Regions from separate parts of the Salmonella sp. A1325 genome, predicted to be linked through region 1. Evidence: predicted binding sites of a transcription regulator. Region 1 holds the regulator's gene; the other holds the start of a gene.

The links. The regulator LexA, encoded in region 1, represses DNA repair genes until DNA is damaged. The targets are predictions, from matches to a motif close to TNCTGTATGTACATACAGNA.
Region 2: the regulator LexA is predicted to act here: its motif matches at 4,381-4,400, upstream of metR (HTH-type transcriptional regulator MetR).

The regions. Positions count from the first base shown of each region.
Region 1 is NZ_JAMLWO010000010.1:146,399-162,214, forward strand. Features, by position in the region: gene NAZ64_RS18160 (conjugal transfer protein TraF) at 1-1,026, opposite strand, end outside; gene zur (zinc uptake transcriptional repressor Zur) at 1,273-1,788, shown strand; gene NAZ64_RS18170 (CsbD family protein) at 1,888-2,097, opposite strand; gene NAZ64_RS18175 (hypothetical protein) at 2,119-2,232, opposite strand; gene dinF (MATE family efflux transporter DinF) at 2,229-3,554, opposite strand; gene lexA (transcriptional repressor LexA) at 3,733-4,341, opposite strand; gene NAZ64_RS18190 (diacylglycerol kinase) at 4,450-4,818, opposite strand; gene plsB (glycerol-3-phosphate 1-O-acyltransferase PlsB) at 4,989-7,409, shown strand; gene ubiA (4-hydroxybenzoate octaprenyltransferase) at 7,508-8,380, opposite strand; gene ubiC (chorismate lyase) at 8,394-8,891, opposite strand; gene malM (maltose operon protein MalM) at 9,072-9,989, opposite strand; gene NAZ64_RS18215 (maltoporin) at 10,153-11,511, opposite strand; gene malK (maltose/maltodextrin ABC transporter ATP-binding protein MalK) at 11,600-12,709, opposite strand; gene malE (maltose/maltodextrin ABC transporter substrate-binding protein MalE) at 13,071-14,261, shown strand; partial or broken gene NAZ64_RS18230 (hypothetical protein) at 14,210-14,350, opposite strand; gene malF (maltose ABC transporter permease MalF) at 14,393-15,816, shown strand, end outside.
Region 2 is NZ_JAMLWO010000013.1:52,601-68,416, reverse strand. Features, by position in the region: gene NAZ64_RS20300 (dienelactone hydrolase family protein) at 1-193, shown strand, start outside; gene NAZ64_RS20295 (anaerobic sulfatase maturase) at 273-1,616, opposite strand; gene metE (5-methyltetrahydropteroyltriglutamate--homocysteine S-methyltransferase) at 1,951-4,215, opposite strand; gene metR (HTH-type transcriptional regulator MetR) at 4,464-5,417, shown strand; gene NAZ64_RS20280 (carboxylate/amino acid/amine transporter) at 5,305-6,204, opposite strand; gene yigL (sugar/pyridoxal phosphate phosphatase YigL) at 6,285-7,085, opposite strand; gene pldB (lysophospholipase L2) at 7,101-8,117, opposite strand; gene rhtB (homoserine/homoserine lactone efflux protein) at 8,228-8,848, shown strand; gene rhtC (threonine export protein RhtC) at 8,888-9,508, opposite strand; gene recQ (ATP-dependent DNA helicase RecQ) at 9,572-11,401, opposite strand; gene pldA (phospholipase A) at 11,485-12,354, opposite strand; gene yigI (acyl-CoA thioesterase YigI) at 12,519-12,986, shown strand; gene rarD (EamA family transporter RarD) at 13,030-13,926, shown strand; gene corA (magnesium/cobalt transporter CorA) at 14,000-14,950, opposite strand; gene ysgD (YsgD/CorL family protein) at 15,106-15,162, opposite strand; gene uvrD (DNA helicase II) at 15,422-15,816, opposite strand, start outside.

The sequences.
Region 1 (15,816 bases):
CCATGCGACGCCCGCGGTAACCAGGGGGCGGATTTGGTATGTATCTTTGTAGTTGGTGGTTTCTCCCGTCATACCATTAGTGATGTAAATATCTTTCGTATCGATATCGCGAGATACCAGATTTTGCCCGCTCAGCCCCAGCGTCCAGTTTTCACCGATATCGGCAGCAAGCCCCGCATCAATGTTAAAACCCGTATTGTCATTGCGATAACGGCTGCTATTCCAGTCGCTACTGTCGTAGTTATAAATTGAGGTGGTGTAGTTATAGAGCCAGGTTTTTTGCAGTTTTGGTGTAACGCCAATGGAAACAGGCACCTCGCCCACCACAAACTGCTTCGCCAGCGCAATACCGTAGTCAGACACAATCGCTACCCGCCCCGACGCGGTAGAGTTTAAATGCTTTGTAATTTCGTCAGACCCCAGCAAAGCAGCGCGTCCTGCTTCACGAAGCGCGACACGTTCATCATGCTGGATATCGCGCAGATACTGAATATCGTTCTGATCAATGGACGAACTCACGCGCCCATGCGCATAACCTTTGGCGATAAACGCCACGGAAAGCGTTTGCCCTGGAATACTTACCGCCAACCCGGCGCCGGCATTGGCGCGGGCGGTTTTTCCGTTGAGATATTCCAGCTCATCGGCCAGGTCGCGCGCGGCGCCCTGAAATTGATTCAGCACGCCTCGCGGATTGAGCAGAATTTGCCCCAGCGTAAGGTTATCGACGACCTCATCGTAGTAATCCACTTTATCGCTGATATCGTCAATTTCATCCTGGAGATTGTCTTTATCCGTAATCTGGACGCCGACCGCAGGAAGGACAACAGTGATATTGTCTTCCGGTTTGGCTTTTGCCAGTAACGCCGGATTTAACAGTACTCCGCTGCCATAATTCGCGGACGCGACGCCCGTCCCGCCCATTGCGTCATTACGCGCTTCCGTCCAGGTATTGGCGGCGCTCACCTGCTTTGCCATAAAAAGCGAGACCGCGATAGCAATCAGTGAAAGTTTGACGTTTTTGTTCACAGTTAGCCCATCTTATTATCAGGTGAAGTAATCCCTCCGCCACGCCTTGCCGGACAGAGGCGAACTATTGCTGTGAAATAGTGATGTTAAATCCTGTTGTAATAATATCGACCCTCATTATGTATAGATGAGAATACTGGCGCGGAAAAGCTTAGCAGGCGATATATTGTCGCGGGGTAATTTCAGAGTTTTAAGCAGCTCGTGGTAAAGTAACGGATTAGACTTTCATGCCATTCGAGGTGCTACATGGAAAAGACCACAACGCAAGAGTTACTGGCGCAAGCTGAAAAACTCTGCGCGCAGCGCAACGTGCGCCTGACGCCTCAGCGCCTCGAAGTGCTGCGCCTGATGAGTCTGCAACAGGGTGCCATCAGCGCATACGATTTGCTCGATTTGCTGCGCGAAACGGAACCACAGGCCAAACCGCCCACCATTTACCGCGCGCTGGATTTTTTGCTCGAACAGGGTTTTGTCCATAAAGTGGAATCCACCAATAGTTATGTGGTTTGCCACCTGTTCGACCAGCCGACGCACAGCTCGGCCATGTTTATCTGCGATCGTTGTGGCGTGGTGAAGGAAGAGTGTGCCGAGGGCGTGGAAGACATCATGCATACGCTGGCGGCTAAAATGGGATTTGCGCTACGACATAACGTTATTGAGGCGCACGGTCTGTGCCCTGCGTGCGTAGAAGTAGAAGCGTGTCGCCATCCGGGCGACTGTGGTCACGATCACTCGGTGCTGGTGAAGAAAAAACCGCGTTAGCCTGAACGGAAAAACGGGCGGCAGTAGAGAGGGGCACGCCCGCATTCATAAGCAAACAGTGGGAAGCACATCCATGTACTCCTGGTAGGGGAAAACGTATTACCAGCGATAGTTGTTACGGGTTTCCCAGTCAACAACCTCTTTTTCCGCCTGATCTTTCTGGTAACCGTAACGCTCCTGGATTTTACCTACCAGTTGGTCGCGTTTACCTTCGATAACGGTCATATCGTCATCGGTCAGTTTGCCCCATTGTTCTTTCATTTTACCTTTAAACTGTTTCCAGTTACCGCCGGCTTCGTCTTTATTCATCATCTTGTCCTCATCATTCGGTTAGGAATAGCAGGTGTTATTCGCCCAAATGCTCTGCAATTTCTGCTGGACGTGATAATAATTGTAGGCAGGAATTCGGCCTTCGGTTTTATATTCAGAATTTTTAACCGTCACGATCTGGCAAACCATGTACCCTCGCGCCAGTGACGACGCCAGATAAGGCTCAACGACAGACCGCGAAGCGCCAGGAACACGGTTAATGCCAGCCATAAACCATGATTTCCTAATACCGGCAGGGCGAAGAGCGTCAGCGCAAATCCTCCCGCGGCGACTGCCATGCTATTGCGCATTTCGGCGGCGCGCGTCGCGCCAATAAACATACCGTCGAGCAGATAGCACCATACGCCCACCAGCGGTAATACCACCTGCCAGATAAGATACCGATCCGCCAGTAGCTGTATTTGCGGCAATGAGGTCAGTAACGCGACAAAATGTTCGCCTGCCAGGGCATAGACTGTGGAAAACAACAAGGCCACAATTCCCGACTGACGACACGCCGCTCGCCAGACGTCCAGTAGCTTGCTACCGTCACGCGCGCCGTAAGCCTGACCGGAGTGCGCCTCCACCGCATAAGCAAAACCGTCCAGCGCATAGGCCGTAAAGGTGAGTAAGGTCATCAGGACTGCATTTACCGCGATAATATCGCTGCCCAGCCGCGCGCCTGACACCGTGATTGCGCCAAAACAAAGCTGAAGGAGCAATGAGCGCAGCATGATATCGCGATTGAGCGCTAAAAGGCGGCGCACGTTGCCGCGCCAGGCCTGTTTTAGCATATCCAGCGACACACCGCGGAGATGGAGAACTTTACGTACCATCATGAGGCCGATCAGTAACGTGGCATATTCTGCGATGACCGTCGCCAGGGCGGCGCCCTGCACGTTCATATGAAGTCCCATCACCAGCCACAGGTCGAGCGCGATGTTGAGGATATTGCCCACGACCAACAAGATAACCGGCGCCCGCGCATACTGAACGCCTAACAGCCACCCGAGCAGCACCAGATTCGCCAGTGACGCGGGAGCGCTTAGCCAACGAATTTCAAGGAAGCGTCTCGCCTGCACCAGGACAGCGTCGTTCCCGCCGACAATATGTAAAGCCAGCTCGATAAGCGGCGTGCGAAATAGCACAATCATCACGCCAGTGCCCAGCGCCAGCAATAACGGTTGAATGAGCGCCCGGGCTAACGCCTGCGGATTTTTGGCGCCAAATGCCTGCGCCGTTAGTCCGGTGGTGCTCATACGTAGAAATAGCAGCAGCATGAAAAGAAAGCTGGTGGCAGTCGCGCCCACCGCCACGCCGCCCAGGAAAACCGGGCTGTCCAGATGACCAATCACCGCCGTATCGACCAGCCCCAGTAAGGGGACGGTGATGTTAGAAAAAATCATCGGCAGCGCGAGACGCCAGAGAGCTTTATCAGAGGAGGTAAAAAGCGGCATGGAGAAAAGCCTGACAAGGAGTTAAACGAAACGAGCGCATTGCCGGATGGCGACGTAACGCCTTATCCGGCCTACAAATTAATCATCTCAGGAACTGCATTCCCGTAGGCCTGATAAGCGCAGCGCCATCAGGCTGCACGATTGCCGGATGACGGCTTACAAGGAGATTAAAAAGAGATTACAACCATTCCCCGTTGCGAATGACGCCTACCGCCAGCCCTTCAATCGTAAAGCTTTGTTCGCGCAGATCCACCACTATCGGTGTAAACTCGCTGTTTTCCGGCAGCAGCTCCACTTTATTGCCCTGCTTTTTCAGGCGTTTTACTGTCACTTCATCATCAATGCGAGCGACAACCACCTGGCCATTACGGACGTCCTGCGTTTTATGTACCGCCAGCAAATCCCCATCCATAATACCGATGTCTTTCATCGACATACCGCTCACGCGCAGCAGGAAATCGGCGCTGGGTTTGAACAGCGAAGGATCGACCTGGTAATGGCCTTCAATATGCTGCTGCGCCAGAAGCGGTTCACCCGCCGCGACACGCCCGACAAGCGGTAATCCGTCCTCTTCTTCCTGTAACAGACGGATACCTCGCGATGCGCCGGAAACGATTTCAAGCACCCCTTTGCGCGCCAGCGCTTTAAGATGTTCTTCCGCCGCGTTTGGGGAACGGAACCCCAAACGCTGCGCGATTTCCGCACGCGTCGGTGGCATACCTGTCTGGCTGATGTGATCCCGGATGAGATCAAACACCTCTTGTTGCCTGGCCGTTAACGCTTTCATTCCGCCCCCTGGGTGTATATACAGTCATGCTGTGAGTATATACAGTTAAAGGTGATTTTGGAACCACAAACGGCGCAAAAAACAAGAGATTTATAAAATTTGGAACCTTTATCGAAAATGTGACCATAACAGGATGCCCCAGGTCATCAGGGCAACGAAAATAGACAGTAGCACCGCAGCCGATCCCATATCTTTCGCACGGCCGGAAAGCTCATGGTATTCAGAACCGATGCGGTCCACGACCGCTTCAATAGCGCTGTTGAGGATTTCAACAATCATGATAAGTAAAACGGAACCTATCAATAACACACGGGTAATCGCATCCACATCCAGCCAGCAGGCGATGATGACGCCCAGCAATACCGCGATACTTTCCTGGCGAAACGCCGCTTCGTGAGTCCATGCGGCGCGAAATCCTTTCCAGGAATATCCTGCCGCTTTGATAATTCTGGTGAATCCAGTGGTATTATTGGCCATCAAAAGAACCTTTTTACATTATTAACGTCAATGACATTATACGGTTGCCCTGCACGATTCGGACTGCCGTAACGCAGCGCGAAGTATGACGGGATACAACAGAAATTCGCTAAACTTTCTGATATCCTTGCACCGCATTTGCATTATTAACCAGAGGCTTTACATCGTTTATGTCCGGCTGGCCACGAATTTACTACAAATTACTGAATTTACCATTAAGCATACTGGTAAAAAGCAAGTCTATTCCGGCGGAACCCGCCCAGGAATTGGGGCTCGATACTTCTCGCCCCATTATGTATGTCTTGCCATACAACTCAAAAGCGGACTTACTGACGCTGCGGGCGCAATGTCTGGCGCACGATCTCCCGGATCCGCTGGAGCCGCTGGAGATCGACGGCGCGCTGCTGCCACGCTATGTATTTATTCACGGCGGACCGCGTGTCTTTACCTATTACACGCCAAAAGAAGAGTCGGTGAAACTTTTTCACGATTATCTCGATCTGCATCGGAGTAATCCGGCTTTGGACGTGCAGATGGTGCCCGTTTCCGTGATGTTTGGCCGCGCGCCGGGTCGTGAAAAGGGAGAAGAGAACCCGCCTTTACGCATGCTGAACGGCGTACAGAAATTCTTTGCCATCTCCTGGCTAGGCCGCGATAGCTTTGTCCGATTCTCGCCGTCCGTCTCATTGCGTCGCATGGCTGATGAACACGGCACCGATAAAATCATCGCACAGAAGCTGGCTCGCGTGGCGCGTATGCACTTTGCTCGCCAGCGCCTGGCGGCGGTTGGCCCACGCCTGCCCGCCCGTCAGGATCTGTTTAACAAACTGCTGGCCTCGAAAGCGATCGCCCGCGCGGTAGAAGACGAAGCGCGCAGTAAGAAAATCTCTCATGAAAAAGCGCAGCAAAACGCCATTGCGCTGATGGAAGAGATCGCGGCGAACTTCTCTTACGAGATGATTCGTTTGACCGACAGGATTTTGGGGTTTACCTGGAACCGACTTTACCAGGGGATTAACGTGCATAACGCCGAGCGCGTACGCCAACTGGCGCACGACGGCCATGAAATCGTCTATGTACCCTGTCACCGCAGCCATATGGACTACTTGCTCCTTTCTTATGTGCTGTACCATCAGGGACTGGTTCCGCCGCACATTGCCGCCGGTATTAACCTTAATTTCTGGCCCGCTGGCCCGATTTTCCGTCGTCTGGGCGCGTTCTTTATTCGTCGTACCTTTAAGGGGAATAAACTCTATTCCACCGTCTTTCGCGAATATCTGGGCGAGCTGTTCAGCCGCGGCTACTCGGTTGAGTATTTTGTCGAAGGAGGACGTTCGCGTACCGGACGTTTGTTAGACCCGAAAACCGGCACCCTGTCGATGACTATCCAGGCGATGCTGCGCGGCGGTACCCGTCCAATTACGTTAGTGCCTATTTACATCGGCTATGAGCACGTCATGGAAGTGGGCACCTATGCGAAAGAGCTGCGCGGCGCGACAAAAGAGAAAGAGAGTCTGCCGCAGATGCTGAAAGGCTTGAGCAAGCTGCGCAATCTGGGTCAGGGCTACGTTAACTTTGGCGAACCGATGCCGCTCATGACGTACCTGAACCAGCATGTGCCGGAGTGGCGCGAATCTATCGACCCTATAGAGGCCATACGCCCAGCCTGGCTGACGCCGACGGTAAATAGTATCGCCGCCGATCTGATGGTGCGTATTAACAACGCTGGCGCGGCAAACGCGATGAACCTGTGTTGTACCGCACTGTTAGCGTCGCGTCAGCGCTCGCTCACCCGCGAGCAGCTCACCGAGCAGCTTGATTGCTATCTCGATCTGATGCGCAATGTCCCTTATTCCACAGACTCAACCGTTCCTGCCGCCAGCACTGGCGAGCTCATCGCTCACGCGCTGCAGATGAATAAGTTTGAGGTCGAGAAAGACACCATTGGCGATATCATCATCCTGCCGCGCGAGCAGGCGGTGTTGATGACCTATTATCGTAACAATATCGCGCATATGTTGATTATGCCTTCGCTGATGGCGGCGATTATCACCCAGCATCGTCGCATTTCGCGTGATGCGTTGCAGCAGCATGTTGAAGCGCTCTATCCGATGTTAAAAGCGGAGCTGTTCCTGCGCTGGGAGCGCGAGGAGTTAGCCTCGGTCATTGACGCTCTGGCCAGTGAAATGCAGCGTCAGGGGCTAATCACCCTGCAGGATGATGAACTGCATATCAACCCGGCGCATTCCCGTACGCTGCAGCTGCTGGCGGCAGGCGCGCGTGAAACGCTACAGCGTTATGCCATTACGTTCTGGCTGTTGAGCGCCAATCCGTCCATCAACCGCAGTACGCTGGAGAAAGAAAGCCGTACCGTGGCGCAACGTCTGTCTGTCCTGCACGGTATTAACGCGCCGGAGTTTTTCGACAAAGCGGTGTTCAGTTCACTCGTGTTGACGCTACGGGATGAGGGTTATATCAGTGATACGGGCGATGCCGAACCGGCAGAAACGATGAAGATATATCAGATGCTTGCCGATCTGATTACCTCTGATGTCCGTCTGACGATTGAAAGCGCGACGCAGGGCGAGTAAGCCAGTGCCTGAAATGCCCGATGGCGTAAGCTTATCGGGCAACTGATATGACGTATTGAAAATTTTGGCTTTGTAGGCCGGGTCCGCCCGGCATGACATCAGAAGTGCCAGTAACTCATCGCCAGCCCTAAAAATAGCACCAGGCCAACGTAGTTATTGTTCATAAAGGCTTTAAAGCAGGCTTCACGTTCACGGTTCGCAATCAGTTTTTGCTGGTAGACAAACAGCGCGCCCGCCACCAGCACAGACCAGTAATATCCCCATCCCAGACCATTCAACCAGCCGATCAGCGCCATTAACGCCATGACGCCAAGCTGCAGAATCCCGATAATCAATGTGTCATAACGACCAAACAGGATCGCCGTCGATTTAATGCCTATCTTGATATCATCATCTCTGTCGACCATCGCATATTGCGTATCGTAAGCCACCGCCCAGAGAATATTGGCGAGGAACATCAGCCAGCAGCTCAACGGCAGGGATTCGCTCACCGCGGCGAACGCCATGGGGATTGACCAGCCGAAAGCGGCCCCCAGCACGACCTGCGGCAGGTGGGTGTAGCGTTTCATAAAGGGATAAACCCAGGCCAACGCCAGCGCCGCCACGGAAAGCAGAATCGTCATGGCGTTCAGCGTCAGCACCAACAAAAACGCCAGCAGCACCAGTACCACAAACAGGTTGCGCGCTTCTTTCTCTGTCACGGCGCCGCTGGGTAAAGGCCGGTTGACCGTACGTTTTACATGTCCGTCAAATTTACGATCGGCGTAATCATTCACCACGCAGCCCGCCGCGCGCATTAACCACACGCCAGCGACAAAAACTGCCAAAATCCACAGCTGAGGCATACCCGGCGTCGCCACCCATAGCGCCCAAAGCGTCGGCCAGAGCAGCAGCAACGCGCCAATAGGCTTATCTGTACGCATCAAACGGTGAAACGCCAGCAGCTTACTCTGCGTCAGACTCCACTCCATCTTTATCTTCCTCTCAGTACAGCGGCGATGCAGGTAAAAAAAGCTCGGTAAGCAACAGTGGCTTTCCGCTCAACCGCAGTCGAGAGCGGCGCCCCCATAGCGTTGCATCGCGTCCAATTTCAATAAAATCGCGGGTCAGTGTCGATGATGTAAATAGATAACGTCCAAGCGGGGTTTTACCCAGATGTTGTAAGACCTGTTCAGGTCCGCACAGCGTGGATTCCGGTACCACGGTACGTCCGGCAAGCCAGGGCTCGCCGTCAGCGCAAAGCAGTATCTCACGTAACCAGTAACGGGATTCGGATGGCAGTAAACCTGACGCTTCCTCGACCTCGCTTTGGCCGACAAACGCTTCCCGAATCAGCGTCACGCTTACCCGCTTTCCCAGTTGCTCAAAACGTTTAGTCATAGAATCTTCCAGCAACAGCCAATCCAGCAAATGGGGTTCAAGCGCAGGAATCGCATCAAAATAGCGCAGCGCACGCAGTTGCGTTAACGCAGGGTGTGACATGCCTTACTCTCCGATTCATAACCTAAAGTCATTGTATCTCAGAAAAGACATTACGGGGGGCGCAATCACAATTAAGTGATCTGTTGCGCAACAAAAAAATAACAATTCGCATGAAATGATAAAAAAAGGTGCGCCAGGAGACGCACCAGTTGCTGCAAAATCAGCACTGTGGGGAAACAATTACCCCTTGCCTTTTACACTGCTGATAAAGGTGGAACGGGCAGATGTCGATCCCAGACGTTCGGCCTCATCAAGCAGTTTCAGCGCTTTATCGACGTCGCCTTTCGCTACGGCATCCTTAATCGCTTTATTAAAGTAGCTTTCCGTATCGTTCAACATCGGTTCGCTTTTCTTCGGCGCGACTGGCGCTGGCGCAGCGACCGGCGCGGCGGTATTGCCTACCGTTACCGGCCCGGTACCGGACGAGCCAAACAACGGCCCGACCAATACGCTGGAGCTGCTGTTGGTTTTCACCTTCAGTTTCACCACGCCATCAGTGGTATGGCGAGCAACTGGATCGGGAATATCCGGGATAGAGTTGCCGACGCCTTTGGCATAGGCTTTTGCCGGATCGAGCAGTGTAGTGGTTTGCTGAAGATCTTTTTCGGTCGTAAACACCAGAACATAGAGTTTCTGCTGCCCCAACGCAGGCGTCAGGCGCATCACGCCTTCCAGCCGGTCTGCGCTCATGACGCCCGGCTGCTGATAAGTAAAGTAACTGCTGGGGAAGAACGCCGAAGGCGTCATATTTTGGTCAAGAATCAACACGTTTGGCGCAAAAACGCTGGCTTGCTTATTGACCTCGCTGGTCAGAGTTAATGTCAGCTCGCCGATATTCGCCGGAACGCTATAAGCGGCGACCGGGCCGGTAATGCCGGCGACGTCAAGGCGCTGGCCGCCAGTCGCCAGTTGGGTAGACTGCGTTTTTGACTGATCTACAGGCGTCCAGGTTAATTGCTGTAGCGCGGCAGCAGGAATAGCGGGCGCGGCGCTGGTATTTTGCGGTACATAGTTCACTTCCGCCAGGCTGATACCCGGCACGCTGGCGAACAGCCCTGCGGTTAAACAGAGGGCGACGAGACTTTTCTTCATTTTCATTATTCTCACCTCAATAAGGCGGGTTCAGCGGTAGCCAGGCAATAGCACGCCAACCCAAACATATCGCCGAATGGCGGCTGGCGCCTTATTCGGCTTACAAGCATCATCAGACCTGATGTTTCAGAGGGGCTTGTGCCCCTCGTTACGTCAGATGACCATCGTATTACCACCAGATTTCCATCTGGGCGCCGAAGGTCCACTCATCGCTATCGCCACGGCTATTGGTGGAAATGCCGGAGTTAGTCGCTGCGGCATAACGGGAAATGTTATCGCCGTCTTTGATATAGCCCCATTTCTCATCCCATTTCGCGTAGGTGGCGAAAATACGGATAGCCGGACGCGACCAGATGCTGTCGCCCGCCTGCCACTGTTGCGCCAGGGTAATTTTATATTGATTGTTACGATCGCCGGTCTGCTGAGATTTCACGTTGTCGTAGCCGACTTCCAGCAGGGTACTCATGATTGGCGTCCACTTGTACATTGGACGTACGCCCACGGTCCACCACTCAGTACCCAGGTTATTATCCCAATCGATATTCTGGTACATACCGACGTACATCAAATCCCATTTATCACCAAGCGAGATGGCGCCATGATCCAAAATACGCCACATATCGCCATTATTGTTGATGACCTTATTGGCATAATTAATTTTGGTTCCATCAGGCAATTCTTCAGTGAAAGATGAAGAACCGTCGGAACCGCGCGCCTGGCCTTTACCCTGCGTGGTCATGGCATCGGTGGCATATTGCACGACAAACTTGTTATAGCCTTTCAACATGCTTTGCGTGTGTTCGGCGGTGAACATCCAGCCGTCTTTCGATGCCCCATCAGCCAGCTTATAACCATCGGTCGTATTGGCGCGGCCGTAATCAACGCCCAGCTCCAGTACGCCGTCCGGGTTTGTTTGCAGCCCAGCCAGACGTACGTCAAAGACGTCGTTAGCGGTATCTTTCACTTCATCATAAATATTCTGGCTGCTGAAGGTGTAAGAGCCGCCCGCTTCAGTAGAGCGGGTCGCCGCCAGTGAAAGCTTACCGAAGCCCAGATCGATATTTTCGATACCCGCGCCAGGACCTGAAATATCCCAGTAGTAGAAGTCGATCATGTGTACGTCATGACGCTGATAGAAGCGCTTACCGGCCCAGATGGTAGAGCCCGGCAGCCATTCAATCAGGTTTTTACCCTGCACGTTCGCTTCGCGGAAGGCGGGATCGGTCGATTCCCAGTCGTTCTGCTGGTTAACCGAATAGGCGACGTTGGTGTCGAAATAGAAGCTCTTATCGCCCTCTTTCCACACTTCCTGGCCCAGTTTCAGTTCCGCATAGGTTTCACATTCGTTACCGAGACGGTATTTACTTTGTGCACCGGTCACCTGGAAACATTGTTGTTCGCCGCCGCTTCCCGTCCAGCCAATACCGGAACGGGCGTAACCGTGGAAATCGACAGCCATTGCCTGAGCGGACATGACGCCCGCAGCGACAGCAACCGCCAGAGGGAGTTTGCGCAGAGTAATCATCATTCTATCTCCTGAGATCATTGCTTTTCTTTAAACGCTGCCACCTTCTAAAACTGCGAATGGTTTTGCGTTTCGTTTTTTTATGGAGGCCTTAAACACCCGGCTCTTGATGCAGACGACGACATGCGCTGCCATCCTCGCGGAACAGATGACAGCGCTCTGGCGGCAGGCCGATAGCGAATGTGGCGCCCTCTTCTACCAACACCACGTCATTCTGGCGATAAACCAGGTTTTGACGGATGGCGGGGATCTGGATATGAATTTGTGTTTCGTGCCCTAACTGCTCGACAACCTGGACTTCACCTTCCAGGGTGACATCGGCGATATCGCTCGGCAGCAGGTGTTCCGGCCGAATGCCTAAAGACATATTGGCGCCGACCTGCACGCCGCGACTTTCGACCGGCAACCAGATTTGCTGGCGATTCGGCAGTTCGACCTGGACTTGTTCAATTGCGGTGGCGGTCACTTTCACCGGCAGGAAGTTCATCTTCGGCGAGCCGATGAAGCCCGCGACAAAGCGGTCCGCCGGATAGTGGTACAGCTCCAGCGGCTTACCGACCTGCGCGACGCGACCGGCGTCCAGCACCACGATTTTGTCGGCCAGCGTCATCGCTTCGACCTGATCGTGGGTGACGTAAATCATCGTGCGGCCCAGACGTTTATGCAGGCGAGAAATTTCAATGCGCATCTGCACGCGCAGCGCGGCATCCAGGTTAGAGAGCGGTTCATCCAGCAAAAACACACGCGGCTCCGCCACCAGCGTGCGGCCAATCGCTACGCGCTGACGCTGCCCGCCGGAAAGCGCTTTTGGCTTACGTTCCAGCAGATGCGCCAGTTGCAGCACTTCCGCCACCTGGTTGACGCGTTGATTCATTACTTCTTTTTTGGCACCCGCCAGCTTGAGGCCGAAAGACATGTTTTCTGCAACGGAGAGATGGGGATAGAGCGCATAAGACTGGAATACCATGCCCACGCCGCGCTCGGCAGGCGGAATATCATTCATACGGGTTTCCCCGATAAACAGGTCGCCACTGGTGATGGTTTCAAGCCCGGCGATCATACGCAGCAAGGTCGATTTACCACAGCCTGACGGTCCGACAAACACCACGAACTCCCCGTCATGGATATCGAGGTTAATATCTTTCGATACCACCACGTCACCCCAGGCTTTCGTTACATTTCGTAGCTGTACGCTCGCCATGCCCTTCTCCCTTCGTTACAACCTGTCATTGACAGCAACATTCATGATGGCCTGACTATGCGCGATCCCTGACTGGGGTAAATCCTCCACCCCCCGGCTTTTTTATGGGGGAGGAGGCGGGAGGATGAGGACACAGCGCCTGAGACCACGGGCGCGGACAGAAAAGGAATTTCGTGATGCCGCCCGCAAAAATCGGCGTGTTTTTATGTGCGCCAGCACGCATTACTCACATTTATGTAACACAGATCACATAAAGCCGGGGTGGGGCGTAGGGGCGGGGAGGATGGAAAGAGGTTGTCGTATAAAGAAACTAGAGACCGTTAAACCACCTCTGTGTACATCACCAAAAAGGATGGGAGATATGAAGATTAAAACTGGCGTAGGCATCCTCGCATTATCCGCACTTACGACGATGATGATTTCCGCCCCGGCTCTCGCCAAAATTGAAGAAGGTAAACTGGTTATCTGGATCAACGGCGACAAGGGCTATAACGGTCTGGCCGAGGTCGGTAAAAAATTTGAGCAAGACACCGGCATTAAAGTGACCGTTGAGCACCCGGATAAGCTGGAAGAGAAATTCCCGCAGGTGGCAGCCACCGGCGACGGTCCTGACATTATCTTCTGGGCGCACGACCGTTTTGGCGGCTACGCGCAGTCTGGTCTGCTGGCGGAGGTCACTCCGGATAAAGCGTTTCAGGACAAACTCTATCCGTTCACCTGGGATGCGGTACGTTATAACGGCAAGCTGATCGCCTACCCCATCGCCGTTGAAGCCCTCTCCCTGATTTATAACAAAGACCTCGTCCCGAACCCGCCGAAAACCTGGGAAGAGATCCCGGCGCTGGATAAAGAGCTAAAAGCGAAAGGGAAGTCGGCGATAATGTTCAACCTGCAAGAGCCGTATTTCACCTGGCCTTTGATCGCCGCTGACGGCGGTTACGCGTTCAAATTTGAAAACGGCAAGTATGACGTGAAAGACGTTGGCGTCGACAACGCCGGCGCGAAAGCGGGCCTGACTTTCCTGATCGATATGATCAAGAACAAAAATATGAGCGCCGATACCGATTACTCCATCGCCGAAGCGGCCTTCAATAAAGGCGAAACGGCAATGACCATCAACGGCCCGTGGGCATGGTCGAACATCGACAAGAGCAAAGTCAACTACGGTGTCACCCTGCTGCCGACCTTCAAAGGTAAACCCTCGAAACCGTTCGTCGGTGTGCTGAGCGCGGGGATTAACGCTGCCAGCCCGAATAAAGAGCTGGCAAAAGAGTTCCTCGAAAACTACCTGCTGACCGATCAGGGTCTGGAAGCGGTGAACAAAGATAAACCGCTGGGCGCCGTGGCGCTGAAATCTTTCCAGGAGCAGTTAGCGAAAGACCCCCGTATCGCCGCTACCATGGATAACGCCCAGAAAGGCGAGATCATGCCGAATATTCCGCAGATGTCCGCCTTCTGGTATGCGGTACGTACGGCTGTGATCAACGCCGCCAGCGGCCGTCAAACCGTGGATGCCGCGCTGAAAGATGCACAAAGCCGTATCACTAAGTAATGCCGCGAGCCTGTGCCGGATGGCGGCATAAATGCCTTATCCGGCCTACAACACACCGTAGGCCTGATAAGCGCAGCGCCATCAGGCACATCTCCGGCCAGGAAGTTTCAACGCTGTAGAGGAAATCCCCCATGGATGTCATTAAAAAGAAACACTGGTGGCAAAGCGACCAGCTTAAATGGTCAGTAATTGGTCTGCTGGGCCTGCTGGTGGGTTACCTTGTAGTTTTAATGTACGTACAAGGGGAGTATCTGTTCGCCATCATGACGCTGATTTTAAGCTCTGCTGGCCTGTATATTTTCGCAAATCGTAAAACCTATGCCTGGCGCTACGTTTACCCTGGCCTCGCCGGCATGGGGCTGTTTGTGCTATTCCCGCTGGTGTGCACCATCGCCATCGCCTTTACTAACTACAGCAGCACCAACCAGCTCACCTTTGAACGCGCCCAGCAAGTGCTGATGGACCGTTCTTATCAGGCAGGAAAAACCTATAACTTCGGTCTTTACCCGGCCGGCGACGAGTGGCAACTGGCCCTCACCGACGGAGAAACGGGCAAACATTACCTGTCTGACGCATTTTCCTTCGGCGGCGAACAGAAATTACAGCTGAAAGAGACCGATGCCCTGCCGGGCGGCGAACGCGCCAATCTGCGGATAATCACCCAGAACCGTCTGGCACTGAACCAGATAACCGCCGTCCTGCCGGATGAAAGTAAAGTGATTATGAGCTCGCTACGTCAGTTTTCCGGTACCCGTCCGCTGTACACACTGGCTGATGACGGCCTGCTTACCAATAACCAGAGCGGCGTAAAATACCGGCCAAACAACGATAGCGGTTATTATCAGTCGATCAACGCCGACGGAAGCTGGGGTGATGAAAAACTCAGTCCTGGTTATACCGTTACTATCGGCGCGAAAAACTTTACGCGCGTCTTTACCGACGAAGGGATCCAGAAGCCCTTTTTCGCTATCTTCGTCTGGACCGTGGTCTTTTCGGTCCTCACTGTGGTGTTAACCGTGGCGGTTGGGATGGTATTGGCCTGCCTCGTACAGTGGGAAGCGCTGAAAGGTAAAGCTATCTACCGCGTCCTGCTGATTCTGCCCTACGCCGTACCGTCGTTTATTTCAATTTTGATTTTCAAAGGGTTATTCAACCAAAGCTTTGGCGAAATCAATATGATGCTGAGCGCGCTGTTTGGCATTAAACCGGCCTGGTTCAGCGACCCCAACACCGCGCGGGCAATGGTGATTATCGTGAATACCTGGCTGGGCTATCCCTACATGATGATCCTGTGCATGGGACTGCTGAAAGCGATTCCGGATGACCTGTACGAAGCCTCCGCAATGGACGGCGCAGGTCCATTTCAGAATTTCTTTAAGATCACCTTACCGCTGCTGATTAAGCCGCTAACGCCGCTGATGATCGCCAGCTTCGCCTTTAACTTTAATAACTTTGTACTGATTCAGTTATTGACCAACGGCGGGCCAGACCGTCTCGGCACCACCACGCCTGCCGGTTATACCGATCTGCTCGTCAGCTACACCTACCGTATCGC
Region 2 (15,816 bases), on a different contig from region 1:
TCCACAGGAGAGCGTGGAAACCATGCGTCAGGCGCTACGCGCCGCTAATGCGAAGGCGGAAATCGTGGTCTATCCCGATGCAGGGCACGCGTTTAATGCCGATTATCGTCCGGGCTACCACGAAGCCTCGGCGAAAGACGGCTGGCAAAGAATGCTGGAATGGTTCGCGCAGTACGGTGGGAAAAAAGGCTAACCACAGCGCATTACGATGTTTGTTGGGCCTACGAGACCGGAGTCGGTGTAGGCTCAACAAAGCGTCATCGCCACATTAGCTATGCTTTACCACAGCATTTTTTATATTTTTTGCCGCTGCCGCAGGGACAGAGATGGTTACGACTGACGGCTCCTGTGTCTTTACGCGCGTCCTGCGCCAGCCAGCGCATGATCGATGCCATCGGATAGCCTTGCGCCAGCAGCTCCCGCCAGGCATTCATATACGGCGTAACGTGCTGGAAAAAATGCTTATAGCCCGCACACAAGTAATTATGCGCAGGATGACCGGACGGCGAGACGGCAAAGCGATGCTTCGGACAGCCGCCATGACACGCAAAGCGGTAGTCACAGCGACGACAATCGGCGGTCAGGGTCTCCCGCTTGGCCTCGCCAAACGCAATAGCCCGCTCGCTATTATTTAAGGTTTTGATGCTGTGCTGGTGGATATTCCCCAGCAGATGCTCCGGGTAGACAAAGTGGTCGCAGTTGTAGAGATCGCCGTTCGACTCCAACGCGAAGGCATGTCCACAAGTCTCGGAATGCACACACAGTATCGGCTGCTGCGCCGTCCAGGCGGCTAACGCCACGTCAAACATCTGCACATAGACGCGGTCTACGTCGCGACGAACCCAGATATCAAAGATCTGGTTGAGAAATTCGCCATATTGCCACGACGGTACCGTCCATGGCGCCAGCGTCGCCGCGCTTTCGCCGGGCATCACCAGATTAAGTACCGATGAGTTATCGGTGCTCATTCGCTCCACCAGCGGGATAAACTGAATAAAACGCGATCCCGCCGCCAGAAGAAATTCGTAGACGTCTGCTGCATGACCGACGTTATGTTTTCCCACGACGGTTAAGGTATTAAAGTCGACATGGTGCGCTTTAAGCCGCGCCATTGCTGCGACGACCTGCTCATGAGTTCCTTTTCCAGCGCGATTAAGCCGATAGTGGTTGTGTAACGACGCCGGGCCGTCGATAGAGAGACCGATGAGAAAATGCTGTTCAGCGAAAAAGCGCGCCCACTCGTCATTCACCAGGATGCCGTTCGTCTGCAACGCATGAGTGATTTTTCGCCCATCGCCGTACTTTTCACATAATGCGACAACCCGACGGAAAAACGGTAGCCCCATCATGGTCGGTTCGCCGCCCTGCCAGGCAAAGTCAATACGGTCGCCACTCTGCGCGGCAATATGCTGGCGTATAAACTGTTCCAGCGTCTCGTCCGACATCCGCCAGTTTTTATTGCGTTCCGGGTACAGCGCCTCTTTTTCAAGATAGAAGCAATATGTGCAATCAATATTGCAGATCGCGCCGCCGGGTTTGGCCATTACGTGACAACCTGCTACCGCCATGTCAGACATCTCCGTTAAAAAATAAGGTTCACCAGCGCCATGAGACAATGCGACGTTTATCGTCGCCAGGGAACATAACAGAATGGAAAACCTCGTTTTGTGCTATGAGAGCGCTGGGCGATCATGACAGGAAAAACGATCTGCGAGGCAATAAAATCCGCCGCGCTGCTTCCGGGGACGCTATCCGCCTGATTGTTATTCATACGGAGAACCTTTTTATTATCAAGATCGCCAAATAGCCAGATCCTGAAAAAGACAGCGCGGAAAATAAGAAAAAGGGAAATGAGAAGAAAGAGGCGCTGTTAATCAGGTCAGACACGGGCGCTACCCGTCAAAGGGTAGCGCCGCATTGCTGCCGGATAAACGCAGCGGTCAGGATGGGTTATTTCGCCTGACGCAGATTGTGCGCCGCTTTGACCATGTTCGCTAACGCCGCGCGGGTTTCTGGCCAACCGCGAGTTTTCAGACCGCAGTCCGGATTCACCCACAGGCGTTGTGCCGGAATACGCTGTGCCGCCTTCTTCAGCAGGGCTTCAATCCACTCGACGCTCGGCACGTTCGGCGAGTGAATATCGTACACGCCCGGCCCGATTTCGTTCGGGTAGTCGAACGCTTCGAACGACTCCAGCAACTCCATATCCGAGCGGGAGGTCTCAATGGTGATCACATCCGCATCCAGCGCGGCGATCGAATCCATAATGTCGTTGAACTCGCAGTAACACATGTGGGTGTGGATCTGAGTTTCATCCTTCGCCACCGCCGCGTTGATGCGGAAGGCTTCCACACCCCATTCCAGATAGGCGTCCCAGTCGCTGCGACGCAATGGTAAACCTTCACGCAGCGCCGGTTCGTCAATCTGAATAATCCCGATCCCCGCCGCCTCCAGATCCGCGACTTCATCACGCAGCGCCAGCGCAATCTGTTTCGCAATCGTTTCGCGGGTCACGTCTTCGCGGGGGAATGACCAGCAAAGAATAGTCACCGGGCCAGTCAACATCCCTTTTACCGGCTTGTCGGTCAGCGACTGGGCATACCTCGCCCACTCCACGGTAATCGGTGCCGGACGGCTGATATCGCCAATCACTACCGGCGGTTTCACACAGCGGGAGCCATAGCTTTGCACCCAACCATTCTGGGTAAAGACGAAGCCGTCCAGATGCTCGCCGAAGTATTCCACCATGTCGTTTCGCTCGGCTTCGCCGTGTACCAGCACATCCAGCCCTAAACGCTCCTGCTCGATGATAGCCTGTTTGATATGTTCGGCGATGCCGGTGCGGTAGTGGTTCGCGTCGAGGTTGCCCTTTTTGAAGTCCAGACGCAGACCGCGAATTTCCGTGGTTTGCGGAAACGAACCGATAGTCGTCGTCGGCCAGGCGGGAAGTTTAAAGCGGGCGCGTTGCGCTTCAGCGCGCACCTCATACGGATTCTCACGCTGGCTGTCCTGCGCGGTGATCGCCGCCAGGCGTTTTTCTACCGCGGCATTATGTACGCGACGGGAGTGACGACGAGCCTGAATCGGTGCGCTCCATTCCTCAAGCGCCGCCGTTTCGCCGCTGTTCAGCGCATCGCGCAGCAACGCCAGTTCACCGCATTTTTGCAGCGCAAAGGCAAACCAGCTTTTAACTTCCGTATCCAGACGCGTTTCGACGCTGAGATCGATCGGGCTGTGCAGCAAAGAGCAGGAGGATGCTACCCACAGCGCGCGTTTGCCCACAATGGCATTAATCTGCGCGTATTTTTCGGTCAAATCGGCGCGCCAGACATTACGCCCGTTAATCAAGCCTGCGGAGAGCAGCCAGTCGACCGGCAGACGTTGATGCAGTTCCGCTACATCATCTTTGCCATGAATGAGGTCAACATGTAGCCCCTGTACCGGTAGCGCGATAATAGTGTCCAGGTTTGGCGTCACGCCTTCAAAATAGGTCGTCAGCAACAGCTTCACCTGGCCGGCGAGCGCGTCGTAAGCCGGTTTGAAGGCATCCAGCCACGCCTGCGGCAGTTCCAGCACCAGCGCTGGCTCATCAATTTGGACCCACTCAATACCACGTTTTGCCAGTTCAGCCAGCACGTGCTGATACACCGGCAAAATGTCTTTCAGCAACGTCAGGCGGTCAAACGGCTCGCCTTTCACTTTACCCAGCCACAGATACGTGACAGGCCCCAGCAGTACGGGTTTGATCTTATGCCCCAGCGCCAGCGCTTCGTCCACTTCCTCCAGCAACTGTGTCCAGGTGAGTCTGAACTGCTGGCCTTTGCTGAACTCAGGTACTATGTAGTGATAGTTAGTATTAAACCATTTGGTCATTTCCGCTGCCGCCGCCGGTTCGCCGGTTGGCGCGCGACCGCGGCCAATGCGGAACAGAGTGTCGATGTCCACGGAACCGTCGTTGTTCTGATGACGAGCCGGCACATTGCCTAACAGCAGGCTGGTGGTCAGAACATGGTCGTACCAGGCAAAGTCGCCTACCGGTAACAGGTCAATACCCGCTTGTTTCTGCTGCTCCCAGTGACGCGCGCGCAGTTCGCGCCCCACCGCCAGTAACGCTTCACGCGTTGAGTTCCCCCCCCAGTAGCTCTCTTGCGCTTTTTTCAACTCGCGACGCAGGCCAACGCGAGGAAAACCGAGGGTGTGAGTCAATATTGTCATTTTACTTCCTCTCTTATTTTATTGAATCTGAAAGTAAAACTCTAAATAGTTCGGCTTGCAGGAAGGCGGCGACACAGCGCATCCCCAGGAGCTTACTGAAGTAAGTGACTGGGGTAAGCAAGGAAGCCAACGCATCTGCAAGTCGAAATATGACGAGTTTTAGACGTCTGGATGTTTACACATCCATAATGTAAAGGTACTGTATATTCCTCAAGCGCAATTTGTTCATGGCGAAGTGAAGGACTTTCATGATCGAAATTAAACATCTGAAAACACTCCAGGCATTGCGGAATAGTGGATCGCTGGCTGCTGCTGCTGCGGTGCTGCACCAGACTCAATCCGCTCTGTCTCATCAGTTCAGCGATCTGGAACAACGCCTTGGCTTCCGCCTGTTCGTGCGTAAAAGCCAGCCGCTGCGCTTTACGCCGCAGGGGGAAGTTCTGTTGCAACTGGCAAACCAGGTGCTGCCGCAAATCAGCCGTGCGCTGCAGGCGTGCAACGAACCGCAGCAAACTCGTCTGCGCATCGCTATTGAATGTCATAGCTGTATTCAGTGGCTGACCCCGGCGCTGGAAAACTTCCGTGCAAGCTGGCCGCAGGTAGAAATGGATTTCACATCCGGCGTCACTTTTGATCCGCAACCGGCCTTGCAACAAGGCGAGCTGGATTTGGTGATGACGTCGGATATTTTGCCGCGCAGCGGGCTGCATTATTCGCCGATGTTTGATTTTGAAGTCCGACTGGTGCTGGCGCCCGACCATCCGCTGGCCAGCAAAACGCAGATTACGCCGGAAGATTTAGCCAGCGAAACGCTGTTGATTTACCCGGTGCAGCGCAGCCGACTGGATGTCTGGCGACATTTCCTGCAACCGGCGGGTATCAGTCCGCTGCTGAAAAGCGTGGATAATACGCTACTGCTGATTCAGATGGTGGCGGCCAGAATGGGTATTGCCGCCCTGCCGCACTGGGTGGTGGAAAGCGTTGAGCGCCAGGGTCTGGTGGTGACCAAAACCCTGGGCGATGGTCTGTGGAGCCGCCTGTATGCCGCCGTGCGCGACGGCGACCAGCGTCAGGCGGTGACCGAGGCGTTTATTCGCTCGACGCGGGATCACGCCTGCGATCATCTGCCGTTTGTGCGGAGCGCGGAGCGACCCATTTTCGATGCACCCACAGCGAAGCCAGGATCACAGCCGCGCCTGTAATAAAGCTTGGCCAGTGGGGCTGCTGATGCCAGATGGCAAGATTAACCAGTAGTCCTGCGGGAACATGCATATTATTCATGATACCCAGCGTCCCGGCGTCTACCTGGGTAGCGCCATAGTTCCACATAAAGTAGCCAATGCCGGACGCCACCACGCCGAGAAACACCAGAATGCTCCATTGCAGCGTGGTTTCCGGCAGCTTTTGCGCGTTCCCCAACAGCGACCACGCCACCGCCGCCACCAAAAACGCCCCCAGATAGAACCATGCAAAGGCGTTGTGCTGCGGCATGGGACGGGTCTCCATCAGACGTTTATACCCCACCATTCCGATAGCGAAACTGATATTAGAAAGCTGCACCAGGAGCAAACCGACCCAAAAATGGTCGGTCACGCGATCGTAGCGAATAATCCCGGCACCAATCACCGCCAGCAACGCGCTAAATGCATAGCCCCAGCGCAAACGACGCTGACTCATCACATCGTAAATCAGCGTGATATAGAGCGGCGTCAGAACGGTAAACAGCAGCAGTTCGGATACGGTCAGGTAGAGGTAAGCATGGAAGCTCAACATATACATGATGCCAAGCTGCATCGCCCCCACCAGCATATACAGGCTGATGGTTTTTAGGTTGTGCCCGCGAGTACGCAAAAACGGCAGAAAAACGAGCGCCGCCAGCCCAACGCGTATCAGCACCGCGAAATAGCTATCGACATGCCCGGCAAGATACTCGCCAAATAGACTAAAGGAGAAAGCCCACAGGATAGTGGTAATGATGAGTAGCGCCACAATGGATGTCTCTTAAAACAGGGAACACCCATTGTAGCGGAGAGTGAAGTTGACAACTGGTCAACTAACAAACAATCACATCAGCGTAAGAAAAGATCGCGCAGGTAATGCGGCACGGCGTTATCCGCGTTGATGCCGATCACCTCAAGTTCGGGATACAGGTCTTTCAGACGCTGGTGCGCATTGCCCATGATGCAGCCTTTGCCCGCCATCGTGAGCATTTCAGCGTCGTTCATTCCGTCGCCAAAGGCGATACACTCTTTCAGGCTGTACCCCATCGCCTGAGCGACCGCTTCCAGCGCATGACCTTTCGACACTCCGCCCGCCATCACTTCCAGACAGGTTAGCGTGGAGAAGCTCACGTTTACCCGATCGCCCCAGCGCGCGTTAATCGCCTGCTCCAGCGGCAACAACTTTTCATGAGTGTCGCTGGTGAAAAACACTTTGCTGACGCCCTCCGGCTCCAGCAGCGCAGGCTCAAACAACGAGTAGTTAAATACCGCCTCTTTGAAAAAACGCATTTCATCGGGGCGATGACGATTCATAAACCATTCGTCGTCGCGATAAACGTTAGTCACGATGTCCGGGTTCGCATTCACCACCCCGAACAGGTCTCTGGCAATGTCGCTGTCCAGATTATGCGTAAAAACCAAATTCCCGTCGGTATCGTGCACTCGCGCGCCGTTGGAGGTGATCATGTAAGACTTGATTTCAAGATTATCGCGGATTTGCCCTACATCGACATGATGACGACCAGTGGCAAAGACAAAATGGATGCCGCGTGCGGTCAACAGCTTCAGAGTCTCTTTGGCATAAGGGGACAACGTATGGTCGGGGGAGAGCAGCGTGCCATCTAAATCAGACGCAACAACCTGATACATAATAAAATTTAACCTCTAAGCAAAGCGATTTCCGCTGGATAAATTAGGCTTGTTGAAAAATTCAACAATGGCGTTAAGCGCGACTGAGCGCATGGCGTCCTTTTCAAAAAGGATCTCATGGTACGCGCCTTTGATAACCAGCGGTTTTCCCCCTTCACAAGGGTATCCCGCCGCGGCGCGAATTTCACAAAAACGATCGTGGGTGCGGTTATCCACTACCCGCTCTTCTTCCGCCTGAATCAGTAGCGTAGGCGTCGTGTCATCGCTCGCCCCAGCCAGAACCTGCTCACCCGCCAGAATGCCTTCGCGTACCCAATGCCAGGTGGGGCCGCCAACGCGCAGCTGCGGCTCGTCGGCATAAAATCGTAAGTTGCGCTGATAACGCTGGCGGCTGTGGGTCAGCGCATTCATCCCAAACGGCAACGCCCGCCACTGACCGGTACCAATAGCGTAATCTTCACGGATACGCTGGTGCCCTTCGGCCCAGTCGAGAATATGGCGCACCATAAAGGAAGGCAAGCGTATCACAATACCAAACATCGGCGCGGTGAGCGCAATAGCGTCGCACCGCACACGATGGCGTTGCAGGAACAGAGTGGCTATCGCGCCCCCCATTGAGTGCGCCAGGATATAACGCTTACGCCACGGCCCCGGCTCAATTTCCTGCTGCCAGAACGCCGCTAAGTCCTCAACATAATCGTTAAAATGATCGACATGACCCCGATGCGGGTCCGATAACATCCGCCCGGAGCGCCCTTGACCACGGTGGTCGATGATGAAGATATCAAAACCGAGATGAAAAAGGTCATACGCCAGTTCAGCGTATTTTACATAACTCTCAATGCGGCCAGGACAAATGACGATCGTCCGATCGTTGGAATCATTTCGAAAACGGACAAAGCGCACCGGAATGTTACCCACGCCGATAAACTCCGCCTCTTCCCGCTGACGCCAGAAATCGGTCAGCGGCCCCATAGCAAAAGCGGCAAACGCATTTTCTCTTGTTTCCCAGTCATTTTGCTGCTGAAACATCGGGTTTTCGGCCTCGTTTACCAGGTAAAATCGTTTTTTGCGTCGTGCCTGACACAACACAGCGGCAGTAGCGTATTGTGGCACAAAAACAGACAACCAGGGAGTTTCGCATGACCTTTGAATGGTGGTTCGCCTATCTACTGACCTCAACTCTGCTGAGTCTTTCTCCGGGTTCAGGCGCCATCAATACCATGACGACGTCTATCAACCATGGATATCGTGGCGCAGCGGCTTCTATCGCCGGACTCCAGACCGGGCTGGGGATACATATCGTACTGGTGGGCGTCGGACTGGGTACGCTCTTTTCGCGCTCGCTCATCGCTTTTGAAATTCTGAAATGGGCTGGCGCGGCTTATCTTATCTGGCTGGGTATCCAGCAATGGCGCGCCGCAGGCGCTATCGATCTGCATACCCTCGCCCAGACGCAATCGCGGGGTCGACTGTTCAAACGGGCGATATTTGTCAATCTAACCAATCCCAAAAGCATTGTCTTTCTTGCCGCCCTGTTTCCGCAATTCATCATGCCGCAGCAACCGCAACTGGCGCAGTACCTCATTCTCGGCGTCACCACGATTGTGGTGGATATGATTGTGATGACCGGTTACGCCACGCTGGCGCAGCGCATTGCCGCCTGGATTAAAGGACCAAAGCAGATGAAGGCGCTGAATAAAGCGTTTGGCTCGTTGTTTATGCTGGTAGGCGCGCTCCTGGCGTCGGCAAGACACGCGTGATAGTCGTGCCGGATGATGTTTATCCGGCCCGGAAGTAAATTAGCGCGAAATAATCAGGTGAATACCAAAGCCCGCAAACAGAGCGCCGGCAAAGCCATCAATCCATTTCGCCAGACGCTGATAGCCGCGGCGCATTTTCGGCAGCGCGAACAGGCTGGCGACTACGGTAAACCAGGCCAGCGTTTCCAGGGTAATTAACGCGAAAATACCCCAGCGCGCCGCAGCGCCGACGTTATCGCCGACAAACAGTGAAAAAACGGAACCAAAATAGATAATCGCTTTCGGATTCGACAGATTGGTCAACAGCCCTTTGAGAAAGCTGCGCCCGCTCTGCGCCAGTTCAATATGCGGAGAAGACGCCGCCGCATCCTGTTTTTTCAGCGCGCCGTGCAGCATCTGATAGCCCATCCAGCACAGGTACAGGCCGCCACCTACCATAATGATCGTATGCAGCCAGGCCATTTTTTCGATGATGAGATGCAGGCCAAGCAGCGCCACGCCCGCCCATACCATCACGCCGCAGGTAATACCCAGTACGCCCATCATCGCTTCTTTACGCGAACGGCTGACGGCAGTTTGAGACACGAAGAAAAAGTCGGGGCCGGGGCTCATTAGCGCAACGATGTGCACCATTGCCACGGTGAAAAATAGCATCAACATAAAAATGGCTCGCGGGGAAATAGTTCAGTGAGTCACCATCCTGGCACTTTTTTGCCGGGCTGACTACTCTTCGTCATCACCATCGACATGCGCGCGGATGAGCGCCATGAATTCTTTCCCGAAGCGCTCCAGTTTGCGCATCCCAACCCCGTTAACGCTTAACATCTCGCCGGCGGAAACCGGCATCTGTTCCGCCATTTCTATCAGCGTGGCGTCGTTAAAGACCACATACGGCGGGATATTCTCTTCATCAGCGATAGCTTTACGCAGCTTGCGCAACTTAGCGAACAATTTGCGATCGTAATTACCGCCGAACGATTTCTGCATCACGCGGGGTTTGAGGGCGACGATGCGCGGCACCGCAAGCTTTAGCGGAACGTCTCCACGGAGTACCGGACGCGCGGCATCCGTCAACTGTAATGCGGAGTGCTGCGCAATATTTTGCATTACCAGCCCCAGATGAATGAGCTGGCGAATCACGCTCACCCAGTGCTCATGGCTCTTTTCGCGTCCCATGCCATAAACCTTGAGTTTGTCATGACCGAAATCGCGGATGCGTTGGTTATTCGCGCCGCGGATCACCTCGACAACGTAGCCCATGCCAAAACGCTGGTTAACCCGACCAATGGTAGAAAGCGCAATCTGGGCATCGTTTAAGCCATCATATTGTTTGGGCGGATCAAGACAGATATCGCAGTTGCCGCACGGTTCTTGTCGGCCTTCGCCAAAGTAATTAAGCAATACCAGGCGTCGGCAGGTTTGCGCTTCGGCAAAAGCGCCCATCGCATTCAGTTTATGCCGTTCAATATCCTGAAGCTGTCCGGCTGGTTTCTCTTCCAGACAACGACGTAGCCAGGCCATGTCAGCCGGATCGTAAAATAGCATGGCTTCCGCAGGCAGTCCGTCGCGCCCGGCGCGGCCCGTTTCCTGATAGTAGGATTCAATATTGCGCGGGATATCGAAATGCACAACGAAACGTACGTTAGGTTTGTTTATGCCCATTCCAAAAGCGACGGTCGCCACCACGATTTGCAGATCGTCGCGCTGAAATTTTTCCTGCACATCGGCGCGAATAGCGTTTTCCAGCCCCGCATGATAGGCCGCCGCGCTAATGCCGCGACTTTGCAAGCGCGCGGCGGTATCTTCCACTTTCGCCCGACTGTTACAGTAGATGATACCCGATTTGCCGCGTTGCTCCTGAACATAGCGCATTAGCTGGTCGAGCGGCTTAAACTTCTCCATCAGCATGTAGCGGATATTCGGTCGGTCAAAGCTACTGATCTGGATTAACGGATCGTTAAGCCCAAGCAGACGAATAATATCCTGGCGCGTGGTGTCGTCGGCGGTGGCGGTCAATGCCATGAACGGCAAAGCGGGAAAACGCTGGCGAAGCTGACCGAGAGCCGCATATTCCGGACGGAAATCATGCCCCCATTGCGAGATACAGTGCGCCTCATCCACCGCCAGCAATACCGGATTCCAGTGCGCCAGATGATCAAGAAAGTTGTCCAGCATCAGGCGTTCCGGCGCAATATACAGCAGACGAATCTGTCCGGTACGGCACCCCGCCATCACCTCAAGCTGCTGCTCGCGGCTTTGAGTGGAGTTCAGACAGGCCGCCGCCACACCGTTCGCCAGTAGCTGATCGACCTGGTCTTTCATCAACGAGATCAGAGGCGAAACGACGACGGTCAATCCATCCAGCAACAACGCGGGGATTTGATAGCACAGAGATTTGCCGCCGCCGGTGGGCATGACGACCAGACAGTCGCGACCGGAGAGCGCAGTATCAATAATCGCTTCCTGGCCCGGGCGAAACTGTTGGTAGCCAAAGGTTTCCTGCAAAACCTGTTTGGCCCCTGATTCCAGATTCAACACTTCCGCCTGCGCCACATTAACCCCGTTCACCATAAATCAAAACAGGCGCTATTTTCAGCGCCTGCGAGAGAAACTGCAATGTTTAAAACACGATCCAATCAGAAGATATCGTTAAGCATCACGCCGACGCCGACACGTGTCTGATTAAAATTATAGTCGATCAGCGATTCGCCATAGCCGCTGTACACCTGGGTATAAAGCCGGACATGTTTAGTGACCGGATAGCTTAATCCAACTTCCGCGCCGCCGTAGCCTGTATTCCAGTTGTACTGGCCTTTGGCGCTTAATACCGCCTCGCCCAGGTGATAACCGATTTTAAGCTGGTAATAACCCATATATTTGGTGATGTCCGGATTATCGTCGGTACTGCCAATCACGTACCACGGTTTGACCTCTACCAGCCAGTTACCGTTTTCGGCCATCAGACGGGTATACAGACGGTTCCAGCTACGCGAGGTGGGGTCCGAACGTCCGTTAGAGTCATGGTTGTAGCCCATCTCTACGTCACGCAGCGTCCAGCCGGCAAAGCGATAATCGGTAGCAAAACCAAGAAAAAGCTGCGGTTCGTAGTTGGTTTCGCGAAACGGCGAAGACTCTTTACTGTTGGAAAGCTGCCACCAGGATTTCTGCGTATAGGAAGCGCCCAGTACCGAGTTCGGCCCCAGTATTCCACGCCACAGCGGAAACGCCAGGCTCAACTGAAATTTCACTTCATCTTTACGTGCGTTTTCAGACCAGTTGTAGGTACTTATGGCCTCTTTGTTCAGATCGCTGGTGTTCGTGTAGATCAAGTAGTTCGTGTCATAAGGGTAAAGCGTAAAAGGGTTATCATGCTCCTGTAGCATGTTAGCGATGATGCTTCCCCGTACTGCAGGCGCATCATGAACCTCTTTTATCGTAGCTTCTTGTGCATATGCCGCTAATGGCAGTAGCGTGGCTGGCAACAACCCTCTCAAAATCGCCCGCATTCTTGACGTTCTCCTGACGAAGTATTTTCAGCTTGAATCATTCTCTGCCAACCATTTTTACATATTTACACACATAGCCGTTAGTTATCCCTTCTTAAAGTAGAAAACAACAATTAAGAAGCATAATATCAACATTTCATTAACCAATGAGGTGTCAGGAATCTATGTCCGCTGTACTTACCGCTGAACAAGCTCTGAAATTAGTGGGTGAAATGTTTGTCTACCACATGCCGTTTAATCGGGCGTTAGGGCTGGAGCTGGAACGCTATGAAAAAGCGTTCGCCCAACTGGCCTTTAACAACCAGCCGATGATGGTCGGCAACTGGGCGCAAAGCATTTTACACGGCGGCGTGATCGCCTCTGCGCTGGATGTCGCCGCCGGACTGGTATGCGTCGGCAGCACGCTAACTCGCCACGAAACCATCAGCGAAGATGAACTACGCCAGCGCCTGTCGCGGATGGGAACGATTGACCTGCGCGTCGATTACCTGCGTCCGGGCAGAGGCAACCGCTTTACGGCCACCAGTAGCCTGCTGCGCGCAGGGAATAAAGTGGCCGTCGCCCGCGTGGAATTACACAATGAAGATCAGCTGTACATCGCCAGCGCCACCGCTACTTATATGGTGGGATAAAAGCAGGTAAAGTGTTGTTACACTTCAGATACGAGTTTTCCGGATGGACGCAAAACAAACACGGCAGGGCGTATTACTCGCTCTTGCCGCCTATTTTATTTGGGGGATCGCCCCCGCGTATTTCAAGCTGATCTATTACGTTCCCGCAGATGAGATCCTGACGCACCGCGTGATTTGGTCATTTTTCTTTATGGTGGCGCTGCTTAGCGTCAGCCGGCAGTGGCGACAGGTGAAGCGCTTACTGAAAACGCCAAAGAAGATTTTCCTGCTGGCCCTGTCCGCCGTACTGGTCGGCGGTAACTGGCTATTATTCATTTGGGCGGTAAATAATCACCATATGCTGGAGGCCAGCCTGGGTTATTTCATTAATCCACTGGTTAACATCTTGCTGGGGATGATTTTTCTTGGCGAACGCTTCCGTCGAATGCAGTGGCTGGCGGTGATTCTGGCGGTGTGCGGCGTGCTGGTGCAACTCTGGACCTTTGGCTCGCTGCCGATTATCGCGCTGGGGCTGGCGTTTAGTTTTGCGTTTTACGGCCTGGTGCGTAAGAAGATCGCCGTTGAAGCGCAGACGGGTATGCTGGTCGAAACGCTATGGCTGTTGCCGGTCGCGGCAATTTATCTGTTTGGCATTGCGGATAGCGCCACCAGCCATATGGGGCAAAACGCACTATCGTTGAACTTGCTGTTAATGGCGGCGGGTGTGGTCACTACGATTCCGCTGCTGTGCTTCACCGGAGCGGCTACGCGTCTGCGTCTTTCTACACTGGGCTTCTTTCAGTATATCGGCCCAACGCTGATGTTTTTACTGGCGGTGACGTTTTATGGCGAAGTGCCGGGCGCGGATAAGATGGTGACATTTGCGTTTATCTGGGTCGCGCTGGCGATTTTCGTGATGGATGCTGTCTATACCCATCGCAGACCGCGCATGAAAATGTAGCGTTTTTTGCCGGATGGCGACGTAAATGCCTGATCCTGTAGGCCTGGTAAGCGTAGCGCCACCAGGCACAATATTACAGCCAGTTCTTGCGCTTAAAGTACAGATACGGCGCAAGCCCCGCCAGAATCATAAAGATAATCGCGCCTGGATAACCAAAGCTCCACTTCAGTTCCGGCATAAACTCGAAGTTCATCCCATAGCTGGAAGCGACCAGCGTCGGCGGCAGGAACACCACGGAAACCACCGAGAAGATTTTGATAATGCGGTTCTGCTCGATGTTGATAAAACCCATCGCCGCCTGCATCAGAAAGTTCACCTTCTGGAACAGCGATTCATTGTGCGGCAGCAGAGATTCGATATCGCGCAGGATCTCACGCGCCTGCTCCAGCTGCCCGCCCGGTAAGCGCGCCTTGCGCACCAGGAAGTTCAGCGCGCGCTGGGTATCCATCAGACACAGGCGTACCTTCCAGCCGATATCTTCCAGTTCCGCCAGCGTGGAGAGCGCTTCGTCGTATTCATCGCCCTGATGCCCTTCCATAATGACGCGGCTCAGTTTTTCCAGATCGCTGTAGATGTTTTCGATTTCATCCGCTAACTGTTCAATTTTGGTTTCGAACAGATCGAGCAGTAATTCGTATGCATTACCGTCGACCATCGCCTGGCTGCGGGCGCGCATACGATACAGACGGAAGGCGGGCAGTTCGCGTTCACGCAGCGTAAACAGACGGCCATCGCGAATAGTGAATGCCACCGTAGAGTTACCGGCATGATCTTCCGCATCTTCGAAGAAGAAGAAGGAGTGGATATGCAATCCGTCTTCGTCTTCAAAGAAGCGCGCGGATGCTTCGATATCTTCCAGTTCAGGACGCGTCGCCAGACTCTGGCCCAGCTCAGATTGTACGCGCAATCGCTCGTCGTCGTCCGGTTCGACCAAATCAACCCATACGGCATCAATCAGGCTTTGTGACTCCTCGACTTCCAGCCGGGTCAGTCGGTTTTTTTCCAGTTGAAATGCGCTCAGCATGACCGGGACTCCCAATGCGTAAAAATATCGGACAGTTCAGATGGGCACACAGAAACAAATTGGGTTTCAGACCATTAAACAGCCTGACTCAACGCGACGGGAAAAAATGAAAGGTCGCTGACAACCGCTAAGGCTATCAGCAAAAAGGGATAGCCTTAGGAGTTGATCCTGGATAACAGGATAATGAGCCAGTATCTACTGGGTGTGTCCAAGGCGAATGTCCTCTTAGCGTAATCGTGGGCGCATGTTACGCCAGCAAAAATTTGCCGTCAACACGCAACGAAACGCGAAAAAGCAATAATTTCCCCTTATGCAGAAAGGTTAGCAGAGTGAGAGTATTTATCTATGATTTCAGAATATTAACATCACTATATCGCCGGATGGCGGCTTCGCCTTATCCGGCCTACAAATCAAAATGTTAGCCAGCGCGTAGGCCGGATAAGAGGTGCCATCCGGCAATATGAGAGCCGGTCAAACCGTTTCCAGCTTCGCATACGCGGCAACCAGCCATTTGATCCCTTGCCCCTGAAAAGCCACCTGCAACCGGCTATGCTCGCCGCTGCCCTCCAGGTTGACAATAGTTCCCTCGCCGAACTTCGCATGGCGCACGCGTTGGCCGAGTTTGTAGCCTGTGTCGTTTTCCGCCAGCGGCGTTCCCATTCGTTGATGGCTCACCGGACGACTGACGGTGGCGCGCAGACGGACCTCTTCCACGCACTCCTCCGGCAGTTCGCCGATAAAACGCGACGGGCGATGGTAGACCTCTTTACCGTACAGACGGCGAGTTTCGGCATAGGTTAGTGTCAGCTTCTGCATGGCACGGGTAACGCCGACGTAGGCCAGACGACGCTCCTCTTCCAAACGCC